Regions from separate parts of the Alteromonas sp. KUL17 genome, predicted to be linked through region 1. Evidence: predicted binding sites of a transcription regulator. Region 1 holds the regulator's gene; the other holds the start of a gene.
What was found. The regulator MetJ, encoded in region 1, represses methionine synthesis genes. The targets are predictions, from matches to a motif close to TAGACGTCTAGACGTCTA.
Positions count from the first base shown of each region.

Region 1 (8,757 bases):
ACAGCGCGGTCTTATCTATGCGGACTGTTATAAAGCATCGATAGTTCATTACATGTTATATCAGATGGTAACTGCGGGCGGCCTTGGTGGCAAAGTTTAATGCAGGCTTTATACAATAAAGGCGCATTGACTGCGCCTTTTGTGGAGTACTTCGTTAAAAAACGTAAGCACGGTCCTGATTGTCGTATGTATTAAGCGCCTGAACGCACGCCGAGCATGTGGCAGATGGCGTAGCTTAATTCACTACGGTTCAACGTATAGAAATGGAAGTGTTTTACCCCTTCTTTAGCGAGTACTTTAACTTGGTCCATAGCAATGTTAGCGCCTATAAGATTACGGGTAGCTTGGTCGTCGGCATCAAGGCCGTCGAACATTTTGTGTAACCATCCCGGCACATGAACATTTGTGAACCCCGCAAATTTCACCAGTGTTTGGTAGTTGGTTACCGGCAAAATACCCGGAACGATATCTAAGTCGACACCCGCTGCGGCTGCACGGTCTCTAAATCGAAGGTACACACTCGTATCGAAAAAGAACTGGGTTATCGCTTCTGTGGCACCTGCTTCTGCTTTGCGCTTAAGGTTTAGTAAATCAAACTGCGCATTTGGTGCTTCAGGGTGCTTCTCTGGATAGGCAGCAACAGAAATATCAAAATCGGCAACGTCTTTTAGCAAGGCAACAAGATCAGAGGCATACATCTCTGTCTTTTCTACTCCTGGCGGTAAATCGCCACGAAGCGCAACAATACGGCGAATACCTGAGTCCCAGTAGTCTTTTGCAATTTGCTTAAGCTCATCACGGCTAGCATCAACACAGGTCAAGTGAGGAACCGCCGCGACACCGGTTTGCTGCTGAATGCGTTTTACTACGTCGTGGGTTCTGTCACGCTCACCGCTATTCGCGCCGTAGGTTACCGACATGTAGCTTGGCTTTAGTGGCGCTAGACGTTCAACTGACTTCCACAGGGTCTGTTCCATGGCTTCCGTTTTAGGCGGAAAGAATTCAAAAGATACATCAATATCACGCAGTTCCGACAGGGACTGGTTTAATGCATCGATACCTTGTGCGTAAGAAACCATGGCTTTTTCTCTCAAAAATGTATTCTTATAGACGTTTAGACGTCTAAATTAAAGAATATATGTCTAGACGTCAAGAGGTTTACACTGCTCAATTGACCTTTTCGTGAACTTGTTTAGAATTTCTCTTCATAACATAAAAAAGAGTAGACCGAGTTAGTACAATGGCAGAATGGAACGGTAAATATATTCACCCCTACGCAGAGCATGGCAAGAAGAGCGAACAGGTAAAGAAAGTCACTGTCTCTATACCTATTAATGTGCTTAAGGCGCTTACTGATGAGCGTACTCGCCGCCAAATCAATAATCTGCGTCACGCCACTAATTCAGAATTGTTGTGCGAAGCATTTTTGCATGCGTTTACCGGTCAACCATTGCCTAACGATGATGACCTGCGCAAAGACAATCCTAATCGCGTACCGGCTGAAGCAAGACGCATTATGGAAGAAATGGGCATTGATCCAAGCTTCGAAAACGATGTGTCGGAAGACGACTGATATTTGGTATTAAAGAGAAACGGCGCTTTGTTGTAAGTTATTGCTAGTTGATAACCTACAACACGGCGCCGTTTTTTATGTACTTGTATTCTCTAAGCGCACTTTTTAGCAAATAAAGGTTGAGCACTAGCCCCTCCATTTTTTTGCCTAATGCGCCAGAATTTTATTCTTCTGGGCTTTCAGGCACGCGTGCAACACCAGATTCAATCGCAGCCTTAGATACGGCGGTAGCAATACGCTCGCATAAACGCGGGTCCATAGGTTTAGGAATAATGTACTCCTTACCAAATGTCAGACTAGTACTCTTACTGGCAGCTAGTACTTCTTCTGGTACAGGCTCCTTCGTGATAGCACGAAGGGCTTCTACTGCCGCTACTTTCATTTCATCGTTAATGGCCGTTGCACGAACATCTAGTGCGCCACGGAAAATAAACGGGAAACACAGTACGTTGTTAACCTGGTTAGGGTAGTCCGAGCGTCCGGTAGCCATAATAAGATCTTTACGTACTTCGTGAGCAAGTTCAGGCTTTATCTCAGGGTCTGGGTTAGAACATGCAAATACAATTGGGTTTTCAGCCATCAAGGCCAGTGTTTCTGGTGGTAAAACATCCGGTCCAGACACACCAACAAAAATATCCGCACCTTCCATTACGTCTTCAAGCGTACGCTTGTCAGTATTGTTAGCAAATAGCTTTTTGTGCTCAGTTAAGTCTTCGCGACGAGTATGGATAACGCCTTTTCTGTCTAGCATATAAATACGCTCACGCTGGGCACCACACTTAATAAGCAGTTCCATACAAGCGACCGCTGCTGCACCGGCACCCATACACACAATTTTAGCGCTCTCTATGCTTTTACCCTGAATTTCCAGAGCATTAAGCATGCCCGCTGCAGTTACAATAGCGGTACCGTGCTGATCATCATGAAATACCGGAATCTTACAGCGCTTAATTAGCTCTTGTTCAATCTCAAAGCATTCAGGCGCTTTAATGTCTTCTAAGTTAATGCCGCCAAATGTGTCAGCGATATTCGCTACTGTATTAATGAACTCTTCGGTTGTACGATGCTTCACTTCAATGTCAATGGCATCCAGGCCAGCAAAGCGTTTAAACAGAAGGGCTTTACCTTCCATAACAGGTTTCGATGCCAGTGGGCCTAGGTTACCCAACCCTAAAATTGCGGTTCCGTTACTGATAACGGCAACCAGGTTTCCTTTACCCGTGTACTTATAGGCGTTATCTGCATCTTCAGCAATTTCTCTGACCGGCTCGGCAACGCCTGGGCTGTAGGCAAGAGCAAGGTCATCGACGCTGTCTGCTGGCTTAGATAACTCTACGCGGATTTTTCCAGGTGTGGGTTTGGCGTGATAGTCGAGTGCGCGTTGTCTAAAATCTGACATGTAAAAAGGTATCCTTAGATGTAGGGTTCATCGGTGTTTTCGTTCACGCTCTGTAGCTATTTTATTGTCGTTATAGTTATAGGTAGATAAACGTAAGCGCGTTACAACCAAGTAATGACAAAAGTGATTATAAATAGTTGTTAGCACTAGGGCTTGTTGATCTTTGTTTTACAGCAATCATCAATAGGCCCCAAGGTGGCATGTGGAAAAGCAGACTAGGCGTTAACCTTTACTGATTTTGTTCACATACCTTAATGGATACAAGCCTCTGGTTTATGTACCCAAAAGCGCCATAAGTCTTGAAAGCAATGCATTATTCACAGAATTAATGCTCACTATCAAAGTGCCGATCGCAACTCTAACACAGCCAATCACTGTGTACATATCTGATCAGAATTCTCATATACCAATGTAGGTTAGGCGTACTAATTAGACCAGTAAAATGGGGCTATAATTGCCATTCATGCTATTTATTTTGACTTGTCATAACATTCTGTAGGTCTATTGTGTGGAGGATAAAAACAAAGCTATCAAAGGGATCTACGTTCTCATAAATGCATTGGACAGAAACCCAAATCAGGAAAATAGAACGAAGGGAGACACCTCGTTAATTCTCCATCCAATATTTCTGATACAATCCTGTGAAAGCCCACTCAAAATTCGCGCTGAAGGCGAGGATATGACAGAAAGAAAACTAATAACCGTGCTAACCGATGTGTGCGAAAGCGTAAAATCTACCAATAATGGATTTGTTTGGCTAACTCACGTAGGGCATTGGAGAGCGCCGCAAGTGATTGCCGTGTTTAATACTGAGCAGGAGAAGCAGCGGGCGTTAACTAATGGTTGGGATATAGACTTCATAAACCAAGTGAATATTGCTTTAGCGTCAATTAAGTCAGCACCCGTTGGTATTTATTTTGATAGCGAAGAAGAGTGTAAGAAAGTGAGTGGCGGCAATTGGGATAGGCATTTATCTAATGTTAAAAACCTTCACTGAGTTCAGGTTACGCTGAATGTTGCAAATTAAGCTAAAAACGTTTTCAGAAAGGCGAGTTGCAGGGCTTGTTACACTGGCTAGGTACTGGCCTGACGTAGGATAACGGCGGTAAAGCGCTGTTTGGCACACCTTGTTTGTGTGAAGCGTGAATTTTAAGCAATAAAAAAGCGCCATAAAGGCGCTTTTTTCGAACTCGATATCAGGCTTACTTTTTGCCCAATGCACCGAAACGCTTCTTGAAGCGATCAACACGACCACCAGTGTCAACGTTACGTTGCTTACCAGTGTAGAATGGGTGACACGAAGAACATACGTCTAGGTTGATGTCTTTACCAAGCGTAGAGCGAATGTTCATTACGTTACCACATGAGCAAGTTGCTGTGATTGCTTCGTATTTTGGGTGGATATCTTGTTTCATTGGGTTACCTCACATAATAAGGCCGTATCGCTATACAACCCGAAGTCGCACACCATACGTTACTTAATTCAAATGATAAGTCGTTCAAAGAACAGCCTATCGCAAAAGAGCGGCGCATAATAAAGGATGGCAGGGCCTTGATCAAGCGGTTTTTGGCCAAATGCTAAACAAGAGAGCTAGACAAGGCAGCCGTATAAAAAGGTAGCCGTATAAAAAGGCCAAACAAAAAACATTCCTTTTATGCTTACCTGTAAAGTATGTTTAAATATTTGTCTTTCAAGACTGGGCCAGATGCTCTAGTGGCAAAATGTGTAGCTAGCTGTTAGCAGCTCAACTTGCTGTAACGTATAGGTCTGCAAGAAGCCTCAGTATAATTAGTTTCAACATAAGAAGCTTAGTAAGCGCATTACGCGCTGTAACAATCGTCAAATAAGGTAGAACCTTCGCAATGGCCTTTATCCAAGTTGCCGTGCCAGTGCCACTGCGCCAACTTTTCACGTATACCCACGATAACGCACTAAGTGCGGGTGTAAGAGTGGTTGTGCCTTTCGGTCCGCGCAAACTTGTGGGCGTAGTTGTTGAAACCCTACACAAACCTGAAAGCGACATTGAAAACTCCAACAAGCTAAAAGCCATTGAGTCGGTACTGGACGATAGCCCTATTATAGATGGGGTGTTGTTGAAAATGGCCCAATGGCTGTGGCAGTACTATCATCATGCGCCGGGTGAAGTGCTACACGCCATGCTGCCTGTCTTATTACGCAAAGGCGAGTCAGCAGCGCCAACACCCCAAGACATGTTAATGCTTACCGAAGAAGGTAAGCAAACGACTGCAGACACGTTATCGCGGGCGCCTAAACAACAAGCCTGTTTTACTGCACTGGCCGGTGGTGCCTTATTAGCGTCCCAAGCGCGCAAGCAGTATGGCGCACCTGCGGTCAAAGCACTTGTCGAAAAGTCATTGATAAGCATTGAAGAAGTCGCGCCTGAATTTAAGTCAGGCAGTTGGCTTGCCTCGTTATCGGTGTCTGAAAAGCCAATTCCAGATACTGAGCAGTCGGTTGCCATTGCCGCACTTAATCGTCAGCAGGGCAATTTCGCTGTAAGTTTGCTTGAAGGGGTTACCGGTAGCGGTAAAACGGAAGTGTACCTTCAAGCCATCGAACCCTTACTGCGCGACGGAAAACAAGTGCTTATACTTGTGCCAGAAATTGGGCTTACGCCGCAAACGGTGTCACGTTTTGAAAAGCGCTTTGGTATTGCAGTGGGCGTTTTACACTCTCAGCTTTCTGATAAAGAACGGCTACAGGTGTGGCAGCGAGCAAGAGCTGGTGAACTCGGGATAATCATCGGTACCCGCTCGGCTATTTTCACGCCGCTGCACAACCCCGGCATGCTGATTGTGGATGAAGAGCACGACGAGTCTTTTAAACAACAAGATGGACTTCGCTATCACGCCCGTGACCTAGCAGCCATGCGGGCTAAGCAGCACAATATTCCTCTTTTATTAGGCAGCGCCACGCCCGCACTCGAAACACTTAATAATGCGCTAAGCGGTCGCTATGCCCATTTGCAGTTAACTAAGCGAGCGGGAGGGGCGAAAAGCACGTATCAGCATGTGTTGGACGCGCGTGACCAACCCATTCACTACGGTATTTCGCAAGGCTTGCTAACGATAATGCGCCAGCATATCAACGCGGGAAATCAGGTATTGGTGTTTGTGAATCGCAGAGGCTATGCGCCAGCGCTGCTTTGCCATCACTGCGGCGAAACCGTCATGTGTAAGCGTTGTGACCGCCCGTATACGGTGCATAAAGCGCAGAACCGTTTGCAGTGTCATCACTGCGGCAGCATGCGCTCAATGCCATCAAACTGCGAAGCGTGCCATCACAATGAATTAGTTACGGCGGGTACGGGCACCGAGCAAGTCGAGCAAGGTCTTACAAGCTTATTTCCCGGTGTTAAGCAGGTACGAATAGACAGCGATACCGTGCGGGGCAAAGACAAACTGCACCAGACGCTAGAAGCAATAAACCGCCAAGAGTACCAGCTGCTGGTAGGTACCCAAATACTATCAAAAGGTCACCATTTTCCGCATGTAACCTTAGTGGCGGTGCTAGATTGTGATGGCGCACTTTTTAGTGCCGATTTTAGAGCACCAGAAAAGCTCGCTCAGCTTGTAACTCAGCTTGCAGGAAGAGCAGGGCGCGCTAGTAAACCCGGTGAAATGTGGCTGCAAACTCACAATCCCCACCATCCTTTGCTACAAGATTTAGTACATAACGGCTATGGGCATTTCGCCAGACACGCTTTAATGGAGCGAAAAGCGGCAGGGCTTCCCCCTTTTATTAGCCAGTTTGTCATTCGCGCAGAAGCGACCGACAGCAGTTTGGCCTATCGCTTTTTACAAGACAGCAAGCAAGTATTTCACCAGCAGCATGCTATTGCGTTAAATGGCCCGTTTCCTTGTTTGATTGAAAAGCGGCAAGGCAGGTTTCGGTTTATGCTGGTATGCAGTCATGAAAAGCGTGCGCCGCTTCACAATGCGCTGCGTTTGGCGCTGCCATTTTTACAGGCGTTGCCACAGGCAATGAAGGTAAGGTGGTCGATAGATATTGATCCTACCGATTTCAGTTAGCTTGTTGGGTAGCAATACGTTAAAATTTCTGCAGGATTGAAGTGCAGGAAAGCTGCTGCTTCATAAAGATTTGGTATATGACGTTTTCTTACGCATACAAACAACGATAACAAGTAGGAATATTGCCGACTATGGCTCAACGCGATTATGTCTCTCGTGGACGCTCTCCTCAAAAAAAGAAGCCTGCTGGTAAAGGTAGAAAAACCGGCCAGAAGCGCTCAATCAAATGCGCAATCTAACGCCCCGGTTTCTGGAAAACTTCCTATTGTGCGCCTTGTTGGCGTATTCGCATTGGTGATTGGCTTTGGTGCATTTTTGTGGTCAATAAAAGACAATGTAGAAGACGACGTGGATACACAAGCTTCACGACCTGTAGCTCCTACAGAAGAGACGTTACCTGAGCTTCCTGAAGAAGAATGGGAGTACATTAAGACCCTTCCAGGATATGAAGTAGAAGTTGAGGTCAAAGAGCAAGAAAAATCTGACAAACGCTATTTAATGCAGTGCGCCTCGTTTAGAACCCGCGCGCAGGCTGAAGAGATGAAAGCCAAAATTGCATTCCAAGGTTTAGAGGCGCTTATCAGACACAGCACTGGCAGCAACGGCGATTGGTTCCGCGTTATTCTGGGCCCTTACGAGTCTAAGCGTGATGCAGAAAAAGCCAAGCACAGTCTGCGTAAAGTGAACATTGCGACATGCCAAATTTGGTACTGGAATTTGTAGCAGTTTATTGTAGGTAACACTTAATGCGGTGCATATGGCGCTGAAATAGCGCGTAGAGAAAGAATGCGTTTACAAGGAAGTATCAATGAGTATTGCCATCACCGAACAACCAAATTACGCCGCTTATAGCATAGAAGAGCTTGAGGACGTTCTGGAAAATATTGATAAGCAGGCCTTTCCAGAACGCTATCAGGCAGCAAAAAATGAGCTCGCTGCTAAGCGGGCAACGCTGCCACCTGAGAATAATACGGATAGCGCCCTTCAAGAAGAGTATTTTACTCGACCTAAGTGGTCTGAGCTTCATCCAATAACACGTATCAGTAACGGTACTTTTTTAGTACTTATTGGCGCAATGTTCGTAAGTGTTTTAACCGATTTTATTGTGATCAATTCTTGGCTAGACAATTCGAATTGGGCCATCGTACTTCTCACTGTTGTTTATAGCGCCTTTTATTACCTCACTATTTTTGTTGATAAACGATACGCGCAGTATGTAACTAAAGATTTGCGTGGAAAAATGACGTTATTTGGCATGCCGCTATTAGCCTTTTTCTTGTGGTTTAGTTTTGTTGATACGGCATTGCCCTACACGCTTCACTTAGCGTCCGATAAACAAGAAACAGAAAGAAAATTTGCTTATGAAAAAGGAAGCGGCTCTAAGCACTGTCGACATCCACTTTTGCTAAAAGAGAACGGTCCCCTGTCTGATGGGCGATTATGCTTAAGGGAAAGTGAGCACAAACGCCTACCGAATAAAGGATGGGTGTATGTTAAGGGCTACGAAAGTGGTTTTGGTTTTTACATTGAAGGGTATCGATTTCGCTAAATTTCAACCATGAATGCCTGCGTATTAATCACTTCAAATGCAATTAGCCCAAGCAAAATGAGATTAACCAAAACCGTTACCCAATAAACTCTCATAAATGACGATTTACTACGCTTATGTTTAAAAATCTGTTGGGCTAGCAATGCACCAGGCCAACCTCCCAATAAGCTTAATATATGCAGT
Region 1 is NZ_BJKJ01000020.1:66,481-75,237, reverse strand. It holds gene metF (methylenetetrahydrofolate reductase) at 192-1,079, opposite strand; gene metJ (met regulon transcriptional regulator MetJ) at 1,241-1,573, shown strand; gene KUL49_RS15905 (malic enzyme-like NAD(P)-binding protein) at 1,737-2,972, opposite strand; gene KUL49_RS15900 (hypothetical protein) at 3,652-3,969, shown strand; gene rpmE (50S ribosomal protein L31) at 4,175-4,387, opposite strand; gene priA (primosomal protein N') at 4,836-7,025, shown strand; partial or broken gene KUL49_RS15880 (SPOR domain-containing protein) at 7,157-7,748, shown strand; gene KUL49_RS15875 (hypothetical protein) at 7,834-8,574, shown strand; gene KUL49_RS15870 (DUF1294 domain-containing protein) at 8,571-8,757, opposite strand, start outside.

Region 2 (8,757 bases), on a different contig from region 1:
AGCGATATATCCACGTACTTTTCAAACCAGCTGCCTTTGTAACCACTGCTGCCCTCTTCCAAAGAGGCATTGAAGTTTGCACTCTTCCAACGATAAATAACAAACAAACAAATTAGCAAGCCGTTTAAAGGCAAAATCGTGTCGTAGAACACATCGTAAATGACATCAAACAATGATTTATCTGCGCCAGCGTAGTGCATAAAGGACGTAAGCATATCAACTTTACCGAATGACAACGCACTTAGGATGGCTAGCAAAATCATAATGCTTCCTAGCGACCCAAGCGCCCATTTACGGCTTACACCTTTTTCATCCATAAGCGCCGCAACAGGTACTTCAAAAATAGACACTAGCGACGTAATTGCCGCAAAGAACACTAATAAGAAGAACAAGCTAGCGACAATCGATGCGCCCATATATCCAATCGAGTCTTGTAACGCTAGAAAGATACTAGGCAGATAAGTAAAAATCATACCCACTGACGATTCACTTAAATCATCAGGGTTAATGTCTGGGTTAAAAGAGAAGATGGCAGGAAGGATCATCAAACCCGCTGTGAACGCCACGGCCGTATCCGTTAACGCCACCAGCTTGGCAGCGCTCGGTACATCTGCACGCTTATCAATGTAGCTACCATAGGTTATAAGAATACCCATGCCCAACGATAGAGAGAAAAAGGCCTGCGATAGCGCACCATTCACCACTTCAGCAGTGATTTTTGAAAACTCAGGAACAATGTAGAACTCAACGCCAGCCATCGCATTTTCGCGGGTTAATACAAAGATAACGAGACCGATTAGCATCACGAAAAGCGCAGGCATGAGCAGCTTTGCCGCTTTTTCTATCCCTTCTTTTACACCGCCTTGAAGGATGAGGTAGACCACACCAACAACGGCCGCCATATATAAAAAGATGGCTTCTGAGTTAATAAACAGCCCAAAGGTTTCTGGGTTAGCTAACTTGTCTAGATTTCCGCTTACTGCTTCGAACAAATAGCCGAAAAGCCACACAGTAATAACCATGTAGAAAACGGCAATCATGAACGGCGTAGCAATAGCTAGCCACCCCGCGACTTTCCATTTCTTTTCATTACCGCTTATATCACTGTATGCACCAAGCGGGTCTTTTTTAGCATGGCGACCTACTGACATTTCCGCCAGCATTACCGGTAAACAAATGGCAAAAACGAAAATAGCGTACATTAAAAGAAATGCACCACCGCCATTTTTAGCTGCACCGACAGGAAACCCTACCAAATTACCTATGCCTACCGCAGAACCTGCAGCTGCCAAAATAAAACCTATGCGCGATCCGAACTGTTCTCTGGCCCCGCTCATATCCCTTCCTCTTGTTGAGTTATTGTTATAGCAATTCGCCGTATCACGCCTTGTGATGCACAAAAACGTCGTGTGCTCACAATTTATGCTGGTTGTCGGTACTTACTATTCGTAAGAATCAAGCCGAGCGAACTGGTATTATTTATTATCAGGATGGCGTTTGTTGTTATGACTCACGTGTGGCGTCAACGCGTTGTATTGCTACCTCTATGGGCTTATCAATACGCTGCACCATTCCCAAAAATAGCATGGTAACAGCAGTGAAATAAAAAGTCTTGATGTTGGACTTGCTGAAATGATGTTAGACCGTATCACCAAGTTACCACTTCGCCATTCCAGTCGATAAAATGACAAGCTTGGTCTCGATTAAGCGCCGAAAGGTGGTGAATGAGCTGTTTAGCGGTAAACTCAGGCGTGAACAGTTTCTTGGCGGCGACGTTCTTTTGAAAAGGCTTAGAAAGCCCCGTATCAACCGTCCCAGGGTGATAACAAACAAGCATCACGTCTTTCAATCTGCGCTTGTATTCTACCGACGCCGTTTTAACCAACATGTTGAGCGCCGCTTTCGACGCGCGGTAGCCGTACCACCCGCCAAGTCCATTATCTGAAATACTCCCTACTCTCGCGCTTAAGCAAACAAGGGTTGAGCCTTCTTTACTCATAATATTCACCAAATGCTTGAGCCACATTGCGGGAATAATGCTGTTAGTCGAAAAATAAGCCGCTAAGGCCTGCTCGCTGACATCTTCCAAACGTTTCTCAGGATGAATGCCATCGCTTTCGCGGTGTAGAAAGCCTGTTGTGATAACTACTGTAGTTAACACAACCTGCTGTTCAGCCAGCTGTTCAACAAATTCGCTAATGTGCCTATCGTCCTGTTCGGCCAGCTGATGATAGGTAACATCCCCAGAATGATTGGTGTCAGATAAAGGCGCGCGACTAACCGCAAACACCCTAGCACCATCACTGCTATATTGCTCAATAAGCGCAGACGCAATACCGCCCGACGCGCCCACTATAAGGACGTTATTTTTCACTGGCTTCTCCTGGTATGCAGCGATCGCACTGGCGTTTTTTACCTGTTAACAGGTATGAAATGGTGTATCTATGCTTTGCGAATACATTGTAGAAAGCATCGGCTACATGACGAATAACAGGCCAGCGAAGCGATGCATATAGCCAACCCATGCCCACGGCTTTCCATGCTTCATGAGTGACATCAAGGCCAGTTATCAACGTCCCGTCTTCACGAAGTCCGTGAATTCTTGCATTGAGTGCATGCCAATCCATGGTTGGATAACGGTTCGAAAAATCGGGGGCCTGAATATCTACCAATGTTAATTTGTTGTGCTTGTCTCTTTTTCTTAAATGACGCATTTCAGCGATACACAACGGACAATACCCGTCATAGAAAATAATCACGACTGAATACCTCTGCCAAATTTTGAACACGTTTATACGCATTCTTACCAGTTGCAAACTGCTTGAAAGAAAGCAGCTAACCTCACATGTTAAAACCTTTCACTCAGCTCGCACATTATTCTTATTTAATATTCGTTTATACGATAAAAAAACACGCTTGGATGACTTGTGTTGTGACCTACCCGCACCCACACTACAGACAAAGATTAAGAGAGGTTTTTACTATGGCAAATTTACAAGTCGCCACGTTGGCAGGCGGATGCTTTTGGTGTATCGAATCAGCGTTTAATAGCGTTGAAGGCGTGGAAAAAGCAATTTCTGGCTATGCTGGAGGCGAAAAGGCCGATCCAACCTATGAAGAGGTATGCAAAGGAAATACCGGCCATGCTGAAGTGGTACAAGTGACGTTTGATGCCGACAGCATTAGCTACCGAGAGATACTAGAAATTTTCTTTGCGCTGCATAACCCTACACAGCTTAACAGACAGGGCAATGATGTAGGCACACAGTATCGCAGCGCGGTTTTCTATCACGACGATACACAAAAAGCTGAAGCAGAAAAAATTATCGCAGAAATTACAGAAGAAGAGATTTGGCCCGATCCCGTAGTGACTGAAATTGTAGCAGTAAATAACTACTACGAGGCCGAAGACTACCACCAAGATTACTTCAAAAATAATCCACAAAACCAGTATTGCTCTATGGTGGTGGCACCTAAACTTGCGAAGTTCAAAAAAACCTTCGCTTCTCGACTTCGCAGCGACGCATAAATAAAACAGCGATATTAATAGCGTTAGCCAACAATAAAAAGGGTTGCTTAAAAGCAACCCTTTTGTTTTTCAATCTATTCGTTTTCTTATTATTCAAACCAAACGCTGTTAATTTCTAGTGGAAATAATAAAGGCGCTAAGTCTTCATAACGCTTCTTATGCGCTTCACACGTCGCGTTTTTAAGGTAGTTTTTCTCCCAAGGATCGTTAATGATCCACAAGGTATTTTCAATGGTTACTAGTCCTTCCATCGACGAATTATCCATTGTGTACTGTTCGCAACTCTGATCGCCGGCAACGTCGAAGGTAATAGGGATACGCTTTGTTGGCTTATTGCCACTCACATCAATTACCCACAGTTCATTGTCGTTTCTTGCTGCGCCAAACAAATAGGATGCGCCTGTTGAATGAGTATATAACGCCAGTCCATTGATAGGGTGATTACCTGAAGTAAACGAAGGAAGTTGAAGGTTAGGCTCGCTCACTGTGGCAAAATCATTCGACGAGAAAAAGTCTTCATCAACAGACAATGTAAAAATTCTTGGCTGTCCTGCTTTATCTTTCTCTAGCGCCAGATATAACGTGCCGTCTTCAGCCATCGTCAACCCTTCAATGCCGTCGTTAGGAAAATTACCTACTTCAAAATCGTTGGGAAACTGAAGAGGTCGCACATCCGACATTTCAACCGAGCCATTATCTTTTCGTGTCAATTTTACCAACAAGGTAGGGTAATCTGTTGACCCTGTTTCCTCGTATTTGGATTCACAGCGAGGGCTTAATGCGCCGGTACGGGTAGCATCTTCGGTAACCGTATAAATTACGTTAGTGTCTCTGGGATCTACGGCTAGCGCTTCTAAATCAGGTTGCTCGCTCAAATAGCTATAAAAGCAGCTTCGGCGCACGGTATTGGAAAATGAAAAGCGTTCGCTCGATGCGCTCAGCGTTGTGGTACCTGGTGAAATGCTATGAAGTTTCAACTGTTGAGTGGTATCAGCGCTAGCATCTGCGATAGTGACAAGTTGACCATCTAGCACCACTAACCCTGAGGTTTGAGGATCAAACATAACGTTGCCTTTTTCATCAAGGATCCATTTACCCACAGTGACTTCTGTTAAGTCTTGAGGTTCAGGAGTTATAACAACGTCTTTCGGCTCGCTACAGGCGCTTATCAATAAAGTGGTTAGCACAGCACTGGTTAAATATTTTAGCATAGTGTGAAGTCCTCTCTCCGTTTATTAAGACGAGAGCAAAAGGTAAAACTGAAAAAATTGTAAGGGAGTATATCGAGCATACCGTTTATTCACAAAAAAGAGTAAGGTTATGCGATAGACATCAGATTTGCTGAGTACATATATGATTTGGCAACGTTAAATAGTCGTGCTGTCATCATGTTTTCAATTAATGTGCAGCATATTTAGTTAACACGCTTACGTGTATTAATATTGACGAAAATTAAAGGAGAGCGTCATTTCTACGCAGCACTTGCCCCAAGTTATTGCAGGTCCGATAGTAAGAAAGGTGACATCTACAGAATGTCATATTTGGGTAGTAACCAGTAACGCCGATTCACCTGCGCTAAATCTATCTGCAAATGAAGTCGTCGTCAGCGGCAATTGTCAACGCGAAACCATACGCGTAGGTAAGTACGCATTTATACACTTGCTCTCTTTCACTTCGTCAGAGCCCTTCGAAGATACTGCGCGGATAGGTTACTCGCTATCTTTTAGCGACGATGCTCAGCAGGCTTCATGGGAAAATGAACAACGCGGGCTTCTTTACGATGGACAGTCTTCCTTATGTTTCCACTACACCGAGACTCCCGAGACCATACTGCACGGCTCATGCCGTAAGCCTCACTTTCACAGTGATGATGCCCTAGCACAAGTAGATGTACTCCATAAAAATGCGTTCAAAAAGCAAAATGATTTTCCCGATCTTCTGTTGATGACGGGCGATCAAATTTACGCTGATGATGTCGCAGGTCCTATGCTTAAAGCCATACACAGCGTGATTGACCGTTTAGGTCTTTATCATGAAGCACTGGAAGGGGCAGTAGTAACCAACACTAATGAACTTGCCACACATGAACATGGGTATTATGAACGAGAGCAGCTTCTGCCACAAATTGCGACCAATACGGTACTGTCTTCAATATTCTTTGGTGCTAAGAAAAAACCGGTATTCACATCAGTAAACGCGCAAAACCATTTGATTGGCAGTGCGGAGATCATCGCTATGTATTTACTGGTGTGGTCCGACACGCTTTGGGCTGATATCAATATAGATAAAGATGGGATCCCCCCAAAATACCACGCTAATTTCGACAAAGAACACGAGGCGCTTAACGGTTTTGTAAAACAGCTACCGCAGGTACGTAGGGCTCTGGCACATATTCCTACCTATATGATCTTTGACGATCACGATGTTACCGACGATTGGAACTTAACCCGGGGCTGGGAACAAGAAGTCTATGGAAACCCTCTATCAAAACGCATGATCGGCAATGCGCTTATCGGCTACTTGCTTTGCCAAGGATGGGGAAATGCACCAAAAAAAGTAGCGCCATTAATTGCTAAAGTACAAGAATCAATGGGAGAAAGCGGTTTAAACTCGCACGATGAAATCATTGATGATCTGTTGGATTTTGATCAGTGGCATTACCGTTTAGATACCACACCACCTATTGAGGTTTTAGACACCCGCACGCAGCGTTGGCGCAGTGAATCTAATATGAATAAGCCCTCGGGGCTAATGGACTGGGAAGCACTGTGTGATTTTCAGCATTCTATAATTGGCAAAGAATCTGTCATCGTCGTCTCTGCCGCTCCCATTTATGGTGTAAAGGTTATCGAAGCCATTCAAAAGGTGTTTACGTTTTTTGGCAAGGCGCTTACTGTTGATGCTGAGAACTGGATGGCCCACAAAGGCACCGCGAACGTTATATTAAACATATTCAGGCATTACAAAACGCCCCCCGATTTCATCATTCTATCTGGCGATGTGCACTATTCCTTTGTATACGATGTACGCCTGCGCTTTAGGCGCAACAGCCCTCACATCACCCAGTTCACCTGCAGTGGATTAAAAAACGCCTTTCCGGATGGATTGATCAAATGGCTAGATAGATTAAACCGCGTGCTTTACCACTCTAAATCGCCTCTAAACCTTTTCACAAGACGTCGAAATATGTCGGTAAAAGCGAGAGAGCCAAGTTTGGGCTATGGCGAATTATTCAACGGTTGCGCCATTGGTGTATTAAAAATTTCACAGAAAAACACCGATGTTCAGTGCAAAGCTTTGTTGAGCAACGGTAAAGAGGTAGAATTCCCAGCTTCTAAAGACGATTAGTTCAAAAGAGGTATCTAATGAGTGATAGCGCACTGTCCATCGGATTATTTTACGGCTCAACAACCTGCTATACCGAAATGGCAGCAGAAAAAATCCAAGCGCAGCTCAATAGCCTTTTCGACGAAGATATTGTTGACCTTCACAACATTAAAGACGTTAACCTAACGCGCACGGCCGAATACGACATTATCATTTTTGGTATTTCAACGTGGGACTTTGGCGAGCTCCAGGAAGATTGGGAGTCTCATTGGGAAGAAGTGCACGGTTTGGATTTATCAGGGAAAACCATCGCCTTATTCGGACTTGGCGATCAACTTGGTTACGGTGAATGGTTTCAAGATGCACTAGGCATGCTTCACGATGCAATATTGCCATCAGGCTGTAAGATCGTGGGTTATTGGCCAAACGAAGGATACGAGTTTACCGCCTCAAAAGCGTTAACCGAAGACAAAACTCAGTTTGTTGGCCTGTCTCTTGACGATGAAAACCAATACGACAAAACAGACGCACGCATCGAAGCATGGTGCGAACAGTTATTGGTCTCGATGGCTTAACGCCTATTAATTTCGGATGTCAGTGTTGGAAAGTAAAGGCCGTATTCATCAGCAGTTTTATCGCAACGGCCCAAGCCACAGGGACGGCGCTGATGTTTCATTTCAAGATATTCGCAAACTGTTTAATTTCGCTACGATCACTGTGGGTAGATGGGTAACAGCAGAAGAACAACAGATCGCTGCCAACCTCTTTTTCGATGCGCTTTACGATCTGGTCGCGATCTTAAATATCAATGAACAGGTGTTATCGTTAAACGGATCCCTGTCACTGGCTTTTGGCAGTGGCGGTCAAAAACACAGCAGTGCCCACTACAACAGTGCGAAAAGACAGCTTGCGCTAGCAAAAAATGCAGGAGCCGGAGCGCTAGCCCACGAATGGTTTCACGCTTTCGATCATTATATTGCGCCGCGCATGTTCGACGGTATTGCTGTCGGTAGCTTTGCCACACAGGCCTGGCTCGACAATGCCCCGATGAATCCTCATCCGTTGAATCAAAAATTGAGCGATTGTTTCTCGCTTTTGTTCCTAAATGATCAAAAAAGACCAAATGAGTACTTTGTGCGATCCGTAGAAGCTGATCGCGCGTTAAAAATGTATTATTATGCTATGCCTCAGGAGATGGCTGCCCGTGCATTTGAAGCCTGTATTCAAGATCACGAGATCAAAAACGCATTTTTGGTGCAGGGGACAAAAAAATCAACGGAAGCTAGACTTGGCATTTATCCTCATGGTAACTTGCGTACATCACTCAATCAGGCATTGATGTTGTATTTTTACCAATTAGGTGTCGCTATTTCACATAAACAAACCTAGTTTGTTGTTTTATTACTGTGAAACTGAGTATTTTTTCAACAACAAGTGTTAATAAGCACACTGTTTTTGTACAAAACCCTGTATATTTTTGTAACAAGCAGTATACTAAAGCGCTCGAACGTAACAGAAGAAAGAAGACGAGATGAAAAGAAAGAAGCATACCTCGGCTGAAGACGAGGCTCAGATTGATATGACCCCCATGTTGGACATCGTGTTCATCATGTTGATTTTCTTCATCGTAACGACCTCGTTCGTGAAAGAGAAAGGTTTGGACGTAAACCGTCCTGAAGATAATCAAGCGAAAAACGATAAGCCTTCAAAAGCGCTTTCTATCCGTATTGATGCTGATGGCACAATTATGATGGGCGGCCGCGAAGTTGATATTCGTCGTGTGGTTGCAAACGCGCAAACATACCTAGCGGAAAACAACACGGATTCAGCTGCTATCCAGGCTCACGAAGACAGTGAGCACGGTACTGTGGTAGAAGTTATGAACCAAGTTAAAATTGCAG
Region 2 is NZ_BJKJ01000036.1:6,781-15,537, forward strand. It holds gene KUL49_RS19560 (sodium-dependent transporter) at 1-1,337, opposite strand, end outside; gene KUL49_RS19565 (SDR family NAD(P)-dependent oxidoreductase) at 1,649-2,374, opposite strand; gene KUL49_RS19570 (thiol-disulfide oxidoreductase DCC family protein) at 2,364-2,759, opposite strand; gene msrA (peptide-methionine (S)-S-oxide reductase MsrA) at 2,984-3,529, shown strand; gene KUL49_RS19580 (hypothetical protein) at 3,619-4,740, opposite strand; gene KUL49_RS19585 (alkaline phosphatase family protein) at 5,012-6,877, shown strand; gene fldB (flavodoxin FldB) at 6,895-7,431, shown strand; gene KUL49_RS19595 (CLCA_X family protein) at 7,457-8,245, shown strand; gene KUL49_RS19600 (biopolymer transporter ExbD) at 8,388-8,757, shown strand, end outside.
Region 2: the regulator MetJ is predicted to act here: its motif matches at 2,889-2,906, upstream of msrA (peptide-methionine (S)-S-oxide reductase MsrA).